One region of the Actinosynnema sp. NPDC004786 genome, then DNA from elsewhere that is predicted to be linked to it. Evidence: riboswitches for the same ligand, from Rfam matches in the RefSeq annotation. Region 1 holds a riboswitch; each other region holds the start of a gene.
The links. Region 1 has a riboswitch for glycine ahead of gcvH (glycine cleavage system protein GcvH). Riboswitches for the same ligand answer to the same signal wherever they lie in the genome.

Region 1 (6,371 bases):
ACGTAGCCTCGCAGCCATGAGCATCCACGACATCCCGCTGCGCACGCTGTCCGGTGAGGCGTCGAGCCTCGGCGAGTGGGCGGGCAAGGCGTTGCTGGTGGTGAACGTCGCGTCCCGGTGCGGCCTGACGCCGCAGTACCGGGGGCTGGAGCGGCTCCAGGAGCGGTACGCGGCGCAGGGCTTCTCGGTGGTCGGGTTCCCGTGCAACCAGTTCGCCGGGCAGGAGCCGGGCACGGCGGAGGAGATCGCGACGTTCTGCTCCACCACGTACGGCGTGACGTTCCCGCTGTTCGAGAAGATCGAGGTGAACGGGCCGTCGCGGCACCCGCTGTACGAGCGGCTGACGGCGGTCGCGGACGCCGACGGCGCGGCGGGCGACGTGCAGTGGAACTTCGAGAAGTTCCTGATCGCCCCGTCGGGCGAGGTGGTGGCCCGCTTCCGGCCGACGACGGAGCCGGAGGATGAGGCGGTGGTGAAGGCGATCGAGTCCGTGCTGCCCTGACGGCCGGCTCCCCCTGACCGCAGGACCACCTCGAGCGCCGGGGTCGCGCGCGTGGCCGGGATCGCTCCTCTGGCCGAGGTCGCACGTAGCCGGAGCCGCGCGTGGCGGAAGCCGTGCACGCAGTCGGGATCGCGCGCGTGGCCGGGGTCGCCGCCCCCGAGGACGGCGACCCCGGCGCGGGTCAGCACTCGATGACGTTCACCGCGAGCCCGCCGCGCGCGGTCTCCTTGTACTTGACCTTCATGTCCTTGCCGGTCTCGCGCATGGTCTTGATGACCTTGTCCAGGGACACGAAGTGCGCGCCGTCCCCCCGCAACGCCATCCGCGCCGCCGTGATCGCCTTGATCGACGCCAACGCGTTGCGCTCGATGCACGGGATCTGCACGAGTCCCCCGATCGGGTCACATGTCAGCCCCAGGTTGTGCTCCATCGCGATCTCGGCCGCGTTCTCGACCTGCTCCGGCGTGCCGCCCAGCACCTCGGCCAGCCCGCCCGCCGCCATCGAGCACGCCGAGCCGACCTCGCCCTGGCACCCCACCTCGGCGCCCGAGATCGACGCGTTCTCCTTGAACAGCACGCCGACCGCGCCCGCCGTCAGCAGGAACCGCACCACCCCGTCGTCGGACGCGCCGGGCACGAACCGGGTGTAGTAGTGCAGCACCGCGGGCACGATGCCGGCCGCGCCGTTGGTCGGCGCGGTCACCACGCGACCCCCCGCGGCGTTCTCCTCGTTCACCGCCAGCGCGAACAGGGTCACCCAGTCCATCACCCGCAACGGGTCCGTGGCGTAGTGCTCGGCGGCCAGCCGGCGGCGCATCTCCGCCGCCCGCCGCCGCACCTTCAACCCGCCGGGCAGCACGCCCTGCTCCGTGCAGCCGCGCTCCACGCACTCCTGCATCACGCCCCAGATGTGCAGCAGGCCCGACCGCACCGACGCCTCGTCGCGCCACGACAGCTCGTTGGCGAGCATCACCTCGCTGATCGACAGCCCGGTCTCCCGGCACCGGGCCAGCAGCTCGTCACCGGTCCGGAACGGGTGGGCGACGCGCGTCTCGTCGGCCTTGATCCGGTCGGTCCCGGTGGCCGTCTCGTCCACCACGAACCCGCCGCCGACGGAGTAGTACACCGCCGAGTCGACCACCGACCCACCCGCGTACGCCTCGAAACTCATCCCGTTGGGGTGCAGCGGCAGCGACTTGCGCCGGTGCATCACCAGGTCGGCGTCCTCCCGGAACGCGATCTCCCGCACGCCGCCCAGCCGCAGCCGCCCGATGGCGCGGATCTCCGCCGTCCGCCGCTCGGCCTCGACCGGGTCCACCTCCTCCGGCCGGTGGCCCTCCAGCCCCAGCAGCACCGCCTTCGGGCTGCCGTGCCCGTGGCCCGTCGCGCCCAGCGACCCGAACAGCTCGACGCGCACCCGGTCCACCGAGCCGAGCACGGGACCCAGCCGGTCCGCGAACATCATCGCGGCCCGCATCGGGCCGACGGTGTGCGAGCTGGACGGTCCGATCCCCACCGAGAACAGGTCGAACACGCTGATCGCCATGACGTCAGTCCCCGGTCAGTTCCGCGTACTTGGCGGCGGTCAGCAACCCGGTCGCGTCGGTCACGGCCACCTTGAACAGCCAGCCGGCCCCGTACGGGTCGTTGTTGATCAACGACGGGTCCCGCACGGCGTCCTCGTTGACCGCCACGACCTCGCCGCTGACCGGCGCGTACAGGTCGCTCACGGACTTGGTGGACTCCAGCTCGCCGCACACCTGGCCGGACGTCACCGCGGCGCCGACCTCCGGCAGCTCCACGAAGACGATGTCGCCCAGCGACCCCGCGGCGTACGACGTGATCCCGACCGCCACGGGCTCCTGGGTACCCGGCGCCCAGTCGACCCACTCGTGCTCGGGCGTGTAAAGCAGGTTGTCCGGAAAAGTCACGACAGCGCTCCCTAACGGCGAGGTCCGGATCCCCACTCTGTCCTGGGACCTGAGAGCTTCGCCGCGACGTCGCGGCTTGCACCGTGGGTGCGCGCCGGAGGGCGCGCTTTCCAGAGTCGCCTCACCCGAGCGGTTCTCGCTGCCTGAGAGTGTGCGGGGTACTTGCTCCTTCGGCGCCCCGGCCGTGGCACCGAGGTCTCTCCCGCGCGGGTTCCGGCGCTCACGACGCGCCGCGGCCGATGTTCAGTTGGTTGGCCCGCACGCTAGGTGCCGCCCCGGACGGGTGTCAACGCGCCGTCCGGCTTGTGCGGCCGGCACAACCGGTTCCCGGCGCGTTCGTGCCGGCCGCACGATGACACCGATCACCCGTTGACGGACCTTGGGTGTAACAACGGCCGAAGGAGCCCACCGTGCGGATCGCAGTTCCCCGCGAGATCAAGAACCACGAGTACCGCGTCGCGCTGACCCCGGCGGGCGCCCACGAGCTGACCCAGCGCGGCCACGACGTGGTGGTCGAGGCCGGCGCGGGCCTCGGTTCGGCCATCACCGACGAGGAGTACCTGGCGGCCGGCGCGAAGGTCCTCGCCACCGCGGACGACGTGTGGGCCGAGGGCGACCTGGTGCTGAAGGTCAAGGAGCCGGTGGCCGAGGAGTACCCGCGGCTGCGCAAGGGCCAGGTCCTGTTCACCTACCTGCACCTGGCCGCCGACCGGCCGCTGACGCAGGCGCTGCTGGACTCCGGCACGACCGCCATCGCCTACGAGACCGTGCAGACGCCGAACGGCGCGCTGCCGCTGCTCGCGCCGATGTCCGAGGTCGCGGGCCGGCTCGCGCCGCAGGTCGGCGCGTTCTCGCTGATGAAGCCCTCGGGCGGGCGCGGCGTGCTGCCCGGCGGCGTGCCCGGCGTGCACCCGGCACGCGTGGTCGTCATCGGCGGCGGCGTGGCCGGCCTCAACGCGGCCGCGATCGCCGTGGGCCTGGGCGCGGACGTGGAGATCCTGGACACCAACGTCGACCGGCTGCGCCACATCGACGCCCTCTACCAGGGCCGCCTGCGCACCGTGACCTCCAACCGCTACTCGGTCGAGCAGGCGGTCCGGGAGGCCGACCTGGTGATCGGCGCGGTGCTGGTGCCCGGCGCGAAGGCCCCGAAGCTCGTGAGCAACGAGCTGGTGGCCGACATGAAGCCCGGCTCGGTGCTCGTGGACATCGCGATCGACCAGGGCGGCTGCTTCGCCGACTCGCGGCCGACCACCCACGCCGACCCGACCTACCAGGTGCACGACTCGGTCTTCTACTGCGTGGCGAACATGCCCGGCGCGGTGCCCCGCACGTCCACCTACGCGTTGACGAACGTGACGCTGCCCTACGCCGTGGCGCTGGCCGACCACGGCTGGGAGGCGGCGCTGCGCGCGGACGCGTCCCTGGCGCTCGGGCTGAACGCGCACGACGGCCTGCTGACCAACCTGCCGGTCGCGGAGGCGCACGGGATGGCCCACACGCCGCTGGAGTTCTGAGCCCCCGACGCGAAGGGCCCCGCTCACGTGCTGTGAGCGGGGCCCTTCGGCGATGAAGACGGCCCGCTCAACCAGCCTGGGGGTCACTGGGAGCGGGCCGCGTGACCAATCCTAGCGCCGAACCCGGCTCCGTGCCCAGCGACCCCACCGAGCCGGCCGACATTTCCGCGGACCTCGACCACGCACCGTGCGCGACCTCAGGCGAATGAGTGAATTCGCGTCGTAACAGGTAAGTCACGACGACCCGGCGACCGATGCACAGGACGGGAGCCCCGTGGCTACGCAGCGGGGTCGTCCGCTCGCGCGGCCCCCTGCCGCGCCACCGCCGATCGGAGTGCAGATGGCTGAACCCGAAGGTTGGATCGACTGCCACGACCCGTTCGGGCGGGACCGGTCGATGACCGTGCTCGTCGAGGACGACCGAGTCCTGCTGGTCGCGCCGCCGGGCGAGTCCGCTGTGATGTCCGTCACGCAGACCCGTCGGCTGCACCGGCTGCTCGACCAAGTCGCCGACAGGATGTGACGGGCGTGGACGAGGCACTGCGGGCGGCCGTGCTGCGCCGGCTGGCCAGTGTGGACGAGGCGGTCGAGCGCGGCGAGGCGGAGTCCCTCGTGCCGCTCGCGCGGTCCGAGATCCACCGCCTGGCCGACGGGTGGCGGCTGCTGCTGACCGTGCACCAACCGGATCCCGACGGCCGCTGCGGCGCGTGCCCCGGCGTCCTGCGGCACCGGAAGTGGCCGTGCCAGGTGTGGACGATGGCCCACCAGCACCTCATCGGCGACGGCCTGCCGCACCGCGAGCGCCGTCGCCCGCTGCGCACGCTGCGCCGTTCGTCCGAGGTGGAGACCACGACCGAGATACCGAAGGTGGCCTCGAAACCACGACACGCCCTCCCCGAGTAACCCTCCTAGGGCAGGATGACGCCCGGTAGGAGTACTCGGGAGGGACGCGTGCACGACGGCAGTGGCCGCATCGTGGTGCAGAACTTGACCAAGCAGTTCGGTCCGGTCGCAGCGGTGCAGAACCTCAGCTTCACGGTGGAACCCGGTTCGGTGACCGGCTTCCTCGGCCCCAACGGGGCGGGCAAGACGACGACGTTGCGCATGCTGCTCGGCCTGGTGACCCCGACCGCGGGCACCGGGTTGATCAACGGCAGGCCGTTCGACCAGCTCGGCAACCCGGCGCGGGTGGTCGGCGCGGTGCTGGAGGCGCAGGGCTTCCACCCCAAGCGCACGGCCCGCAACCACCTGCTCGTCTACGCCGCCGCGATCGGCGTGCCGGACTCGCGCGCCGACCAGGTGCTCCAGCTCGTCGGGCTCGGCGCGGCGGGCGACCGCAAGGCGGGCGGGTTCTCGCTGGGCATGAAGCAGCGGCTGGCGCTGGCCACGGCGCTGCTCGGCGACCCGCAGATCCTGGTGCTCGACGAGCCGGCCAACGGGCTGGACCCGGAGGGCATCGCGTGGCTGCGGACGTTCCTGCAGTCCTACGCGCGCAGCGGCCGGACCGTGCTGATCTCCAGCCACCTGCTGGCCGAGGTGGAGCAGACCGTCGACCAGGTGGTCATCATCAGCCGCGGCCAGACCATGTACTACGGGCCGCTGGACCACCTGCGCGAGCAGCAGCAGGGCCGGGTGCTCGTGCAGCCGTCCGACACCGGGGCGTTGGTCGCGGCGCTGACCGAGGGCGGGATCACCGCGATCGAGCAGCTGCCCGACGGCCGGCTCGCGATCGCCGGGGTCGAGGCCAAGCAGGTCGCCGACACCGCGCTGCGGGCGGGCGTGTCGATCTACGGCATCCAGGAGGAGAAGGCCGACCTCGAACGGCTGTTCTTCCAGCTCACCAACGGCCAGTACGCGGGTCAGCAGGCGCAGCCGGTCGCCTACCAGCAGCCGGGGTACGGCCAGGGCTACCAGCAGGCGGGGTACGCGCAGCCCGGTTACCAGCCCGGCTACCAGCAGCAACCCGGCTACCAGACGCCGCAGGCGTTCCAGCAGCCCTACCAGGCCCAGCCCTACCAGGCCCAGCCGTACCAGGCCCAGCCCCACCAGGCGCAGCCGCCGACCGGTCCGCAGCCGTACCAGCAGCCGCCGCAGGGCTACCAACCACCACCGGGGTCCCAGCCGCCGCCGCAGGACAACCCGTACGGTCCGAACCAGGGTCAGGGCGGCCTCGGGGGCGGTGCGTGATGGGCAACCTGATCAAGTCGGAGTTCCGCAAGACCACCACCACCGGCCTGTGGTGGGGCCTGATGATCCCGACCGTGCTGCTCGCGTTCGGCTGGGCGCTGGGCACGGGCGCGATCTTCAAGACCGTCTCGGACTTCATGAGCAGCTCCGAGGCCGAGGAGCTGGCCGCGCTGCTCAACGTGGACCCGTCGCAGTGGCAGCTGTCGGTGTTCGGCATGGCCCGCAGCATCAACG
Region 2 (6,371 bases), on a different contig from region 1:
GGCCGTGGGCGTGCTGGCGGCCCTGTACGAGCGGGACCGGTCCGGGCGGGGGCAGGTCGTGGACGCGGCCATGGTCGACGGCGCGGCCCTGCTCACGACGTTCCTGCACGGGATGGCGTCGGTCGGCGCGTGGCCCGGGCGGCGCGGCACCAACCTGCTGGACGGCGGCGCGCCGTTCTACGACGTGTACGAGACCGCCGACGGGCGGTTCGTCAGCGTCGGCGCGCTGGAGGAGAAGTTCTACGCCGAGCTGCTGGACGTGCTGGGGCTGGCCGACGCCGGGCTGCCGCCGCGGCACGACCCGGCGAACTGGCCGGAGCTGCGGGCCCGCATCGCCGCCGCGGTGGCCACCCGGACGCGCGACGAGTGGGCCGCGCTCGCCGAGGGCACCGACGCGTGCCTCGCGCCCGTGCTCGCGCCCGGCGAGGCCCCCGCGCACGGGCACAACGCCGAGCGCGGCACGTTCGTGCAGGTGGGAGGGGTGGCGCAGCCCGCGCCGGCGCCGCGGTTCGACCGCACGCCCGCGGCCGCGCCGGGTCCGCCGCCCGCGGTGGGGGAGCACACGGTCGCCGTGCTGGCCGAGCTGGGGCTGGGCGAGGACGAGATCGCCGCGCTGCGGCGTTCCGGGGTGGTCGGCTGACGCGCCCCCGGCCGGTCCCGAAAAGGGCACGGGAAATCACCTGAAGGGGTACCGGAATTGAGTGGCAGCCGACATCGGCCTTTGTCACGCTCGGTGCGTGAGTCGGCGCATTCAGGTGATGGGCGGCGAAGGGAAGACGATGTCGCTGAACCTCGGTGTCCGTGCCTGGGGGGTGGGCGAGCGCCCGTACCTTCAGGATCGGCGGGACCACTGGTCCCCTTGATCGTCCGATCGGGTGACACCAGGGGCGGTTCAGGCGTGGTTGCGTGGTCGGGCCGGCGACCAGTCGGGCGACGTGGGCGCGTTCGATCGTCATCATCCGGGTGAATGAGGGACGATGACGCTTGACACGACCGGTGCGGCGACGGGCCGCCCGGCCGAGCGACACGGACGGAGAGCGATCAGTGAACGTCAAGAAGGTGGTGACGCTGGCGGCGGTCGCGCTGGTGCTGTTCCTCCTGATCACCCAGCCGAACGAGTCCGCCCAGGCGGTGCGGACCGCCCTGGGGTGGCTCCAGGCCGGCGCGGAGTCGATCATCACCTTCGTCCGCAGCCTCTTCGCCTAGCGACCCCTCCGGCGTCGCCGAACTCCGCTCAATGCGGTCACGAGCGGTGACCGCAGGATCCGAGCGTTGCACCATACGGGTGGAATGAGGGCTATAACGCCCTGGTAACAGGGTTTTAGACAAACCGGGGTCTAGCGGTTGTCGGTACCCGCTAATACGGTGCGTCGCATTGGCTGATCTTCGACCGACGAGGAGGCAGAATGGTCGAGGACTCCGGAGTCGACGAGCTGTTGCGGCAGTGGGCGGCTGAGCGCTCGGACGACGCCGAGCTGCGGGAGGTGAACCGGATCAAGGACGCGTGGCTCGCGGAAGCCCCGCCGTCCGCGCCGGGGATCCCCGTGCAGCGGGCGAATGGCGGTCCCCGCGGCCTGGTGAAGGTCGAGTCCGCGGATCCGGCGTACGTGGCGGCGATGCGGAAGCGGGCGCCCGAGGTGCCCGAGGTCCTGCTCGCGGCCGCCGCCAGCTACTGGCAGCTGGTGGGCGATCTCTCCGAGGCCGAGCTGTGGTGGGACGCGGGCATCAGCCCGTTGGACCAGCGCGCTCTGGACTACCGGGCGGCCGGGCTCACCCCCGCCGACCTCGGTCGTCGCCTCGGCCCGATGACGGTGCTCCAGCACCTGCGTCGGGGCAGCGCGGCGGCCTGGTGCGTGGCCAGGTTGCAGAGGCAACGCCGGGACGGCGTGGCCTAGGTCCGACGAGTCGGGGCGGGCTCCTGTGGTCGAGGAGCCCTTGCCTTGAGGGGGCGGGCTCCTGCACGAGGAGCCCCGGCCCCGGTGGCGCGGCCCCGGCGCCCCGGAACCGGACGAACCGGACTCCGGGCGGAACACCCGTTACCCTTGAGGCGTGCAGGGCCTCATCACCCCCAAGCGGCTGGCCATCGCCGCCGCGTGCCTGGCGTCGCTGGTCGTGTGCTGCGGCCTGGCCTACTGGCAGTGGGAGCGGTTCTCCGAGGCGGGCGGCACGTTCCAGAACCTCGGCTACGTCTTCCAGTGGCCGCTGTTCGGCCTCTTCCCCGCGTTCATGGTGTGGCGCATCCGCAGGCTGGACGCCCGCCGCAAGGCCGAGGCCGCCCGGGAGCCGGTGGTCGAGCCGCCGCGCCCGGTGGTTACCGTGGAGCCCGTCAGGACACCCGTGCCGGACGACGAGGACGACGAGCTCGCGGCCTACAACCGCATGCTCGCCCAGCTCCACGCGCGGGACCAGCGGTGAGGCGAAGGTAGGACGATGAGCGGCGCGTTGACCAGGTTCCGGTTCATGGCTTACGTGGTCGGTGTCGGCCTGCTGCTGCTCGTGGTCGCCATGATCGCCAAGTACGCGGGCGGCAACGCGGGCATGATGCAGGTCGTCGGCCCCGTCCACGGCTTCCTCTACGCCGTCTACCTGGTGCTGACCGTCGACCTGGCGCTCAAGGCCCGCTGGTCGATCAAGGGCACCGCCCTGGTGCTGCTCGCGGGCACGATCCCGTTCGTGTCGTTCTACGCCGAGCGCAAGGTCGTGGAGACCGTCCGGGCCGAGAAGAGCCTGTGACCGGGGTTGACCCCGCCCGCCGGCCACCCCTAGCGTCTGGCGGTACCAACTGAACACGGCCGTCGATGTCGCGCGGGAGAGTCCCCCGAGCGGGGCGCCGAAGGAGCAACTCCTCCCCGGAATCTCTCAGGCCCAGGTACCGCGCGACGAAGGCAACTCTGGAAAGCAGGCGCACCCGCTGCGCCTCGCCCACGGTGCAAGCCGCCCGCGCCGGGTGGCGAAGCTCTCAGGCTCATGGCAGAGGGGGAGGCTCACTCGACGAGGAGTCTCCGATGGGCCGTGTCATCCTTTCGCACGTGACGCTCTCGGGCGCGCCCGCGCCGACCCGACCGGTCGGCCCGCCGGCGTGCCCGCACCCAGGGAGGACCCGCCCGATGGAAAGCCGCCGCACGCCCCTGTACGCCGAGCACGAGGCGCTGGGCGCCCAGTTCACCGACTTCGCGGGCTGGCGGATGCCGCTGCGCTACGACAGCGAGCTGGCCGAGCACCGCGCGGTGCGCACCTCGGCGGGCCTGTTCGACCTGACCCACATGGGTGAGATCGTGCTCACCGGCCCCGAGGCGGGCGCGGCGCTGGACCACGCCCTGGTCGGCCACGCCTCCGCGATCGGGGTGGGCCGCGCCCGGTACACGATGATCTGCGAGGCCGACGGCGGCGTGATCGACGACCTGATCGTCTACCGCACCGGTGACCAGGAGTACCTCGTCGTCGCGAACGCCTCGAACGCCGCCGTCGTCCACGAGGCCCTGGTCGAGCGCGCGAAGGGCTTCGACACCACCGTCGAGGACAGGTCCGCCGACTACGCGCTGCTCGCCGTGCAGGGCCCGCGGTCCACCGCCATCCTCGAAGCGCTCACCCCCACCGACCTGACCTCGGTCAAGTACTACGCCTCGTACCCGACCGAGGTCGCGGGCAAGCCGGCCCTGCTCGCCCGCACCGGCTACACCGGCGAGGACGGCTTCGAGCTGTTCGTCGCCCCGGCCGACGCCGCGCACGTCTGGCAGGCGCTGCTGGAGGCGGGCGCGCCGCACGACCTCAAGCCCGCCGGCCTCGGCTGCCGCGACACCCTCCGCCTGGAGGCGGGGATGCCGCTGTACGGCAACGAGCTGGGCCGGGACCACACCCCGTTCCACGCCAACCTCGGCCGGGTGGTGAAGCTCGACAAGCCGGGCGACTTCGTCGGCCGCGACGCGCTGGCCGCCGTCGCCGAGCAGGGCGTGACCGAGACCCTGGTCGGCCTGAAGACCACCTCCCGCCGCGCCCCCCGGCACGGCTACCCGGTGCTGGACGCGGACGGCAACCGCATCGGCGAGGTGACCAGCGGCGCGCTGTCGCCGACCCTCGGCTACTCGGTGGCGATGGCCTACGTCACCACCGGCCACACCGAGCCGGGCACGGAACTCTCGGTCGACGTGCGGGGCAAGCACGAGCCGGTCGAGGTCGTCGCGCTGCCCTTCTACCAGCGAACCAGCTAAGGGAGAGACCCACACATGTCCGAGCACTTCAACACCTCCCTCGCGGAGTTCGACCCGGAGGTCGCGAACGCCGTCGCCGCCGAGCTGCACCGGCAGCAGAGCACGCTGGAGATGATCGCCTCGGAGAACTTCACGCCGGTGTCGGTGCTCCAGGCACAGGGGTCGGTGCTGACGAACAAGTACGCCGAGGGCTACCCCGGCCGGCGCTACTACGGCGGCTGCGAGAACGTCGACGTGATCGAGCGGCTGGCGATCGAGCGGGTCAAGGCCCTGTTCGGCGCCGGGTTCGCCAACGTCCAGCCGCACTCGGGCGCGCAGGCCAACGCGTGCGCGATGTTCGCCCTGCTCCAGCCGGGCGACACCATCCTGGGCCTCGACCTCGCGCACGGCGGCCACCTCACCCACGGCATGCGGATCAACTTCTCCGGCAAGCTCTACAACGTAGTGCCCTACCACGTGTCGGACGAGGACGGCCGGGTGGACATGGCCGAGGTCGAGCGCCTGGCCGCCGAGCACCGCCCCAAGCTGATCGTCGCCGGCTGGTCGGCCTACCCCCGGCAGTTGGACTTCGCCGAGTTCCGCCGCATCGCCGACTCGGTGGACGCCTACCTGATGGTCGACATGGCCCACTTCGCCGGCCTGGTCGCCGCGGGCCTGCACCCGAGCCCCGTGCCGCACGCCCACGTCGTGACCACGACCACCCACAAGACCCTCGGCGGCCCGCGCGGCGGTGTCATCCTCACCAACGACGCCGACCTCGCCAAGAAGATCAACTCGGCGGTGTTCCCGGGTCAGCAGGGCGGCCCGCTGGAGCACGTGATCGCGGGCAAGGCGGTGGCGTTCAAGCACGCCGCGTCGCCCGAGTTCGCCGACCGCCAGCGCCGCACGGTCGAGGGCGCGAAGATCCTCGCCGACCGGCTGTCCCAGCCGGACGCCGCCGCGGCGGGCGTGAAGGTGCTCACCGGCGGCACGGACGTGCACCTCGTCCTGGTCGACCTGGTCGCGTCCGACCTGGACGGCAAGCAGGCCGAGGACCGCCTGCACGAGGTGGGCATCACGGTCAACCGCAACGCCGTGCCGAACGACCCGCGTCCCCCGATGGTGACCTCGGGCCTGCGCATCGGCACGCCCGCCCTGGCCACCCGCGGCTTCGGCGCGGCGGACTTCGCCGAAGTGGCGGACATCATCGCCACGGCGCTCCAGCCCTCCCCGGACCTCGCCGACCTGCGCTCCCGCGTCGAGGTCCTGGCCGCCAAGCACCCGCTGTACCCCACCCTGTGAACCAAGCCACGAAATAGCTCGGCCAACCTGGAGGTTGTCCCGTGCGCGACCCCGCACGGGACAACCGAAAGAGGCACCATGACCGCCACCCTCGACGCGCTGGCCCTGCCGCGCGACGCCCAGGACCTGCTGTTCCGCGAGGCCCGGACGGCGAACGCGTTCACCGACGAGCCGGTGACCGACGAGCAGCTCCGCGCCGTCTACGACCTCGTCAAGTGGGGCCCGACGGCGATGAACAGCCAGCCGCTGCGCATCCTCTTCGTCCGCAGCCAGGACGCCAAGGCCCGCCTCGCCCCGCACATGTCGGAGGGCAACCGCGCCAAGACCCTGGCCGCTCCCGTCACCGCCGTCCTCGCGGCCGACACCGACTTCCACGAGCACCTGGCCAAGACCTTCCCGCACTTCGCCAACGCCAAGGCCGCCTTCGCCGACGACCAGCGCCGCACCGAAGCCGCGAAGACCAGCGCCCTCCTGCAGGTCGGCTACTTCATCGTGGGCGTCCGCGCCGCGGGCCTCGCCGCCGGCCCGATGAGCGGCTTCGACCAGGAAGGCGTCCGCCGGGAGTTCTTCGCGGACACCAACCAACTGCCCCTGGTGATCGTCAACATCGGCCACCCGGACCACTCGGGCACCCACCCCCGCAACCCGCGCCTCGACCACACCGACGCCATCCGCACCATCTGACGCCCCCGCCCGAACCGCCGGCCGCCACACCCCCACCGGCCAACCAATCGCCCTTCCCCCCAACGAAGGGTTCCGTGTCATCCCGCCGACCTGGCGCAGCCCTACCGCGCGTGTCAAGGGGGCACTCCCGGCCCTACCGCACCTTTGCGTTCACCGAGTCGTGCCCGTACAGCTTGAAGTACCAGTACGCGTAGGCGG
Region 3 (6,371 bases), on a different contig from region 1:
CTCCTGCTCCACCACGGGCTACGAGGTCGTCACGGGCGCCCTGAACGGCCGGGCGGGCAGCTTCGTCCTGCACCACGTGGGCGGCTTCCGCGGCGGCGTGGCGGATTCCACCGTCACCGTGGTCTCCGCGTCCGGCGATCTCGCGGGCCTCACCGGCACGGGCCGCGTCACGTGGCCGCAGGGCGAGCCGGGCCGGTTCGAGCTGGACCACCGGATCGGCTGAAGGCCCGCCGGACGCGCGGAACCCCGGCCGCCCGAGGGCGACCGGGGTTCGCGGGTCGATCGGTCAGCCGCCGTAGGCCGAGACCGGCGGGCAGGAGCAGACCAGGTTCCGGTCGCCCTTCGCGCCGTCGATGCGGCGCACGGGCGGCCAGATCTTCGGCGCGGACGTGCCCGCCGGGAACACCGCCACCTCGCGGCTGTACGGGTGGTCCCACTCGGCCGCGATCGACGCCGCCGTGTGCGGCGCGTTGCGCAGCGGGTTGTCGTCCACCGGCCACTCGCCCGAGCCGACGCGGTCGATCTCGTGCCGGATCGCGATCATGGCGTCGATGAACCGGTCGATCTCGCCCAGGTCCTCGCTCTCCGTGGGCTCCACCATGAGCGTGCCCGCCACCGGGAACGACATGGTCGGCGCGTGCAGCCCGTAGTCGGCCAGCCGCTTCGCCACGTCGTCCACGGTCACGCCGGTCGCCTTGGTGATCGGCCGCAGGTCGAGGATGCACTCGTGGGCCACGAACCCGCCCTCGCCGGTGTAGAGCACCGGGAAGTGCTCGTCCAGCCGCCGGGCCACGTAGTTCGCCGCCGCCACCGCGGTCAGCGTCGCCCGCCGCAGGCCGTCCGCGCCCATCATCCGCACGTAGGCCCACGAGATCGGCAGGATCGACGCCGAGCCCCACGGCGCGGCGCTGATCGGGCCGACACCGGTCGCCGGACCGGCCGCCGGCTGCAACGGGTGGTTCGGCAGGAACGGGGCCAGGTGCGACCGCACGCCGATCGGCCCGACGCCCGGACCGCCGCCGCCGTGCGGGATGCAGAACGTCTTGTGCAGGTTCAGGTGCGACACGTCCGACCCGAACTTGCCGTACCGCGCCAGCCCGATCAGCGCGTTGAGGTTCGCGCCGTCCACGTACACCTGGCCGCCCGCGTCGTGCACCAGCCCGCACACCTCGCGCACGGTGTCCTCGTACACGCCGTGCGTGGACGGGTAGGTGATCATGATCGCGGCGAGGTCGTCGCGGTGCGCCTCGACCGTCTCGCGCAGGTGCCCGACGTCCACGTTGCCGCGGTCGTCGCACTTGACGACCACGACCCGCATCCCGGCCATCACGGCGGACGCGGCGTTGGTGCCGTGGGCGCTGGACGGGATCAGGCACACGTCGCGGTGGTCGTCGCCGTTGGCGCGGTGGTAGGCGCGGATCGCCAGCAGGCCCGCGAACTCGCCCTGGCTGCCCGCGTTGGGCTGCAACGACACCGCGTCGTACCCGGTGACCTCGGCCAGCCACCGCTCCAGGTCGCCGACGATGCCCAGGAGGCCCTCGGCGTCCGACGCGGGCGCGAACGGGTGCAGGTCGGCGAACTCCGGCCAGGTGATCGCCTCCATCTCGGCCGTGGCGTTGAGCTTCATCGTGCACGAGCCCAGCGGGATCATGCTGCGGTCCAGCGCGACGTCCTTGTCCGACAACGCCCGCAGGTAGCGCAGCAGCGCGGTCTCGGAGCGGTGCGCGTGGAACACCGGGTGCGTCAGGTAGTCGCTGGTGCGGCGCAGGTCGGCGGGGATGCCGTCGGCGGTGTCGGCGTCCAGGCCGTCCACGTCGGCGACGGTCACGCCGAACGCCTTCCACACGAGCCCCAGGTGCTCGCGCGTGGTCGTCTCGTCGCACGCGATCGACACCACGTCCGCGTCCACCTGCCACAGGTTCACGCCCAGGTCCCGCGCGGCGGCGACGACCTCGGCCGCGCGGCCCTCCACGCGCGCCCGCACGGTGTCGAAGAACTCGCCGTGCACGACCTCGACGCCGCCCTCCAGCAGGCCGGCGGCCAGCACGGTCGCCATCCGGTGCGCGCGGGTCGCGATGTCCTTCAGCCCTTCCGGGCCGTGGTACACCGCGTACATCGACGCGATCACGGCGAGCAGCACCTGGGCGGTGCAGATGTTGCTGGTGGCCTTCTCCCGGCGGATGTGCTGCTCGCGCGTCTGGAGGGCGAGGCGGTAGGCGACGGAGCCGTCCGCGTCGACGGACACGCCGACGAGCCGGCCCGGGAGCTGCCGCTCCAGGCCCTGCCGCACGGCCATGTACCCGGCGTGCGGCCCGCCGAAGCCCATCGGCACGCCGAACCGCTGGGTGGTGCCCACGACCACGTCCGCGCCGATCTCGCCGGGCGGGCGCAGCAGCGCCAGCGACAGCAGGTCGGCCGCCACCACGACCTGCGCGCCGGCCCGGTGCACCTCCTCGATGACGCCCGCGTGGTCGCGGACCACGCCGGACGCGCCGGGGTAGGACAGCAGCACGCCGAAGAAGTCGCCGCCCAGGCCGAGCCCTTCGAGGCCCTGCGACAGGTCGGCGGTCACCACCTCGATGCCCAGCGGCTCGGCGCGGGTCTCGATCACGGCCAGCGTCTGCGGCAGCGTGTCGGCGTCCACCACGAACCTGGCCGACTTCGACCGGCCGGCGCGGCGGACCAGCGTCATCGCCTCGGCCGCGGCGGTGGACTCGTCCAGCATCGAGGCGTTGGCCAGCGGCAGGCCGGTCAGGTCGGCGACCATGGTCTGGAAGTTCAGCAGCGCTTCGAGGCGGCCCTGGGAGATCTCCGGCTGGTACGGCGTGTACGCGGTGTACCAGGCGGGGTTCTCCAGCACGTTGCGGAGGATGACCGGCGGCGTCGTGGTGTTGTAGTAGCCCAGGCCGATCATCTGCGTCATCGGGCGGTTCCGCGCGGCGAGGGCGCGCAGCTCGGCCAGCGCCTCGGTCTCCGTGGCGGGCTCGGGCAGGTCGAGCGCCAGGTCGCGCTCGCGGATCGACTCGGGGACGGCGCGCTGCGCCAGCTCCTCCAGCGACCCGACCCCGATGACGTCGAGGATGCGGGCCAGCTCGGCGGGCCGCGGGCCCACGTGCCGGTCGGCGAACGGGGTGCCGTGCTCGAGTGCGGCGAGGGGGATGCGGTCCTGCGTCATCGGTGCTGGCCTCCAGGGCTCCGGACAGACTCCTGCCGTTGCCCTCCCCCTCTGTCTTCTGCCCGACGTCGGGCGCCTGAGAGCTTCACCCGGAGGCCGGGCTTGCACCGTCGGCGGGGTCGGCGTGCTGCCGACCCGCTTTCCAGAGGCGTCTCACCCGCACGGTCCTTGCGCCTGAGAGGTTCCGGGGAGGATTTGCTCCTTCGGCGCCGAGACTGGCTCGGACTCTCCCGCGCGGGATAAAGCGACTACGCGCGAATGGTACCCGGCGGGGACGCCCTCGGAACCGCCGGCGCGACGTGGATCTCAGTTGCCGCCGGGCCTCGCCGGGTCAGCCGATGGCCCGGGTGCGACGGCGGCGGGACAGCTCGTCGTCGGCCGCCTCCACGATCTCCGCGCCGTCCGCGCGTTCGGCGGGGAAGTCGTGGATCGTGCCGCTGATCTCCCGCATCGCGCCGCTGACCGCGATGCCGAACACCCCCTGGCCGCCCTGGAGCAGGTCGACCACCTCCTCCGGGGAGGTGCACTCGTAGACCGTGGTGCCGTCGCTGAACAACGTGATCCGGGCCAGGTCCTGCACGCCGCGGCGGCGCAGGTGGTCGACCGCGACCCGGATGTTCTGCAACGAGACGCCGGTGTCCAGGAGCCGTTTGACGACCTTGAGGACCAGGATGTCCTTGAACGAGTAGAGCCGCTGGCTGCCGGAGCCGTGAGCGCTCCTTATCGTCGGGTTGACCAGGCCCGTGCGCGCCCAGTAGTCCAGCTGGCGGTAGGTGATGCCCGCGATCTGGCACGCGGCGGGGCCGCGGTACCCGACCAGTTCGTCCGGCAGCGAGGAGTCCGGGAACAGCTCACCCTGTTCGCCGGATCCGGCCCGGATGGGCGCTTCCTCGACCACGCCTGCCTCCCCTCGGTCCGGCCACGACGACCGGCGACCAACGTGAAGCCGCCGCGGTGTCGGGAAACAACACCGTGGCAATTCACCTGAGTTCGACGGTAAGACCGCCTAGGGGGCAGGTCAACGCGACGCGCGGGGCGTGTCTGACCTCAACGTGAGGTAGAGGTTGAGAGAGTCGCTTGGCGTAAGCCATTCGGATGACGTTTAGTGATCGTTTAGCCGAGCAAGGTTGACGTTGTGTAACCCGGACACGTGACACCCGTAGGTGGCACGCGGGGTTGATCCACAACTCACCGCACACGCTTGCGGAGGGCCGTCCACGGCGCGCGGCCGACGTTCCGGCCCTTCGCAGGTGTCGTGCCGGGTCAGGCACCCGACCCGCTCGTCCGCGCCCGGTCGGCCGGAATTGTCGGTGTGTGCCGGCAGGATCGAAAACGGGGTTCCCCCGGGCGGGTACCCCTGCGCGAGCACGACCGGCGGCCCGGTCAGGCGACGACCCGGTGACGCGGCGACCCGGTCAGGCGGGGTGGTGGAACGCGGCGAGGGCTACGCGGCAAGGCGCGGTGAAGCGGCCGGGCAAGGCGAGGCAGCGCGGCGAGGTGGTGGGAGCGGCGCGACGGGAGCGGCCGAGCGAACAGTCGGCTCCCTCGACCCGGGTCGGGCCGGCGGCCGACGTGATCCGGCGGAGACCTGGCGGGCGGATCGATCCTGGTTCAGCCGCCGCAGCAAGCCCGGCGGGAGCCGAGCCGGGTTCAGCCGCCGCGCCGAGCCGCACGCGGGATCCGAGCCGAGCACGCAGCGCGCCAGAGGTGCCAAGCGGTGCCGTCGGAGCGGCCGAACCACGCCGGTCCGGCCCGGCCGTGCCGCCGAGCCGGAACCCACGACCTCCGTGTCCGCCCCGCAGAAGACTCCCGCGGAAGACCCTCGAGGAAGACCTACGTGTCCGCCCCGCGGAAGTCCTCGGGCGAAACGGAGTCGAGGAACTCGCGGAACTTCTCGACCTCGTCCTCCTGCTCGTCCGGGATGATCAACCCGGCCTCCGCGAGCACCGACTCCTCCGCGTGGATCGGCACGCCGATCCGCAGCGCCAGCGCCACCGAGTCGCTCGGCCTCGCCGACACCCGGATGTCGCCGTCGAACACCAGCTCCGCGAAGTACGTGCCCTCCTGCAAGTCCGTGATCCGCACCTGCTCCAACTGCCGGCCGAGGGCTCCGATGACGTCCTTGAGCAGGTCGTGCGTCAACGGCCGGGCAGGACGGACACCTTGCTGCTCCAACGCGATCGCCGTGGCCTCGACCGATCCGATCCAGATCGGCAGGTACCGTTCGCCCTCGGTTTCGCGCAGCAGCAGGATCGGCTGGTTGGCGGGCAGTTCCACCCGCACGCCGACGACGCGCATTTCGCTCATCGGGTCTCGCCTCCCTCAGCGCGCTGAAATTCTGGCGTCCCCGCTACCAACGAGGATCCCCCACGTACTCTTTCGACGCTACCCGCCAAGCGGGCCCTCTGCGCAACCGCCCGCCCCTCGCGCATCACGATGCGGACACGCCTTCACCTCGGCGAAACCGGTTTACCCGCCACATCACGCAAGCCCACCTTCACCAAGAGTGTGTGCAGCGTTACGGACAGCGCCGCCAATTCGCGGACGACCTCGGCCCGGTCGCGCTGCCGGGACGCCGCGCCGGCCGCCTGTTCCACCAACCCGACCTCGCGGTCGGCGGCGACCCGGAACGGCCGCAGGTGACGCGCTTCCAACCCGTGCTCTGCCATGGCCCGCGCGGTCGCGGCGATCTGCACCGCGTCGTGGTCGTAGAACCCGCCCGCGCCGGCCCTGACCAGGCCGTGCTGCTCCAGGTCCGCCAGCGCGCCCGGCTCGATGCCGGCCCGCGCCAGCAACTCCTCGCGGGTGACCCGGTGCCCGGCCGCCGGACCGGGGTCGGTCACCCTCGTCGCCTTCACGCCGCCGCCCTGGTCGGCGGCGTCCAACTGCTCCCTGATGACCTTCAGCGGCAGGTACCGGTCCCGCTGGGCGGCCAGGATGTACCGCAGGCGGTCCACGTCCGCGGTCGTGAACTGCCGGTAGCCCGACGCCGTGCGCGCCGGGCGGACCAACCCCTCCGACTCCAGGAACCGGATCTTGGAGATGGTGACGTCGGGGAAGTCGGGACGCAACAGCGCCAGCACCGCCCCGATGCTCGACCCGCCGCGTGGCCGCCCGGCCGCCGTCACCGGAGCCCCATCGCTCAGGCCCCCTGGCCCCCGGCGCCCGGACCGGTCAGGAACACCAGGCGGAACTT

Region 2: another riboswitch for glycine. It lies ahead of gcvT (glycine cleavage system aminomethyltransferase GcvT); the one in region 1 lies ahead of gcvH (glycine cleavage system protein GcvH).
Region 3: another riboswitch for glycine. It lies ahead of gcvP (aminomethyl-transferring glycine dehydrogenase); the one in region 1 lies ahead of gcvH (glycine cleavage system protein GcvH).

Annotation. Positions count from the first base shown of each region.
Region 1 covers NZ_JBSGBG010000004.1:167,221-173,591, forward strand. The annotation lists gene ACWEFJ_RS05445 (transcriptional regulator) at 1-20, shown strand, start outside; gene ACWEFJ_RS05450 (glutathione peroxidase) at 17-502, shown strand; gene ACWEFJ_RS05455 (L-serine ammonia-lyase) at 684-2,048, opposite strand; gene gcvH (glycine cleavage system protein GcvH) at 2,053-2,433, opposite strand; glycine riboswitch at 2,554-2,648, opposite strand; gene ald (alanine dehydrogenase) at 2,844-3,950, shown strand; gene ACWEFJ_RS05470 (hypothetical protein) at 4,291-4,473, shown strand; gene ACWEFJ_RS05475 (hypothetical protein) at 4,479-4,853, shown strand; gene ACWEFJ_RS05480 (ATP-binding cassette domain-containing protein) at 4,902-6,137, shown strand; gene ACWEFJ_RS05485 (ABC-2 transporter permease) at 6,137-6,371, shown strand, end outside.
Region 2 covers NZ_JBSGBG010000051.1:47-6,417, reverse strand. The annotation lists gene ACWEFJ_RS33000 (CaiB/BaiF CoA transferase family protein) at 1-640, shown strand, start outside; gene ACWEFJ_RS32995 (hypothetical protein) at 1,045-1,206, shown strand; gene ACWEFJ_RS32990 (helix-turn-helix transcriptional regulator) at 1,407-1,895, shown strand; gene ACWEFJ_RS32985 (hypothetical protein) at 2,050-2,415, shown strand; gene ACWEFJ_RS32980 (DUF3817 domain-containing protein) at 2,431-2,733, shown strand; glycine riboswitch at 2,797-2,885, shown strand; glycine riboswitch at 2,887-2,981, shown strand; gene gcvT (glycine cleavage system aminomethyltransferase GcvT) at 3,108-4,208, shown strand; gene glyA (serine hydroxymethyltransferase) at 4,224-5,489, shown strand; gene ACWEFJ_RS32965 (malonic semialdehyde reductase) at 5,568-6,173, shown strand; partial or broken gene ACWEFJ_RS32960 (sulfurtransferase) at 6,325-6,371, opposite strand, start outside.
Region 3 covers NZ_JBSGBG010000022.1:27,567-33,937, reverse strand. The annotation lists gene ACWEFJ_RS20895 (DUF3224 domain-containing protein) at 1-223, shown strand, start outside; gene gcvP (aminomethyl-transferring glycine dehydrogenase) at 287-3,175, opposite strand; glycine riboswitch at 3,328-3,418, opposite strand; gene ACWEFJ_RS20885 (MerR family transcriptional regulator) at 3,507-4,073, opposite strand; gene ACWEFJ_RS20880 (bifunctional nuclease family protein) at 5,009-5,482, opposite strand; gene ftsR (transcriptional regulator FtsR) at 5,626-6,303, opposite strand; gene garA (glycogen accumulation regulator GarA) at 6,318-6,371, opposite strand, start outside.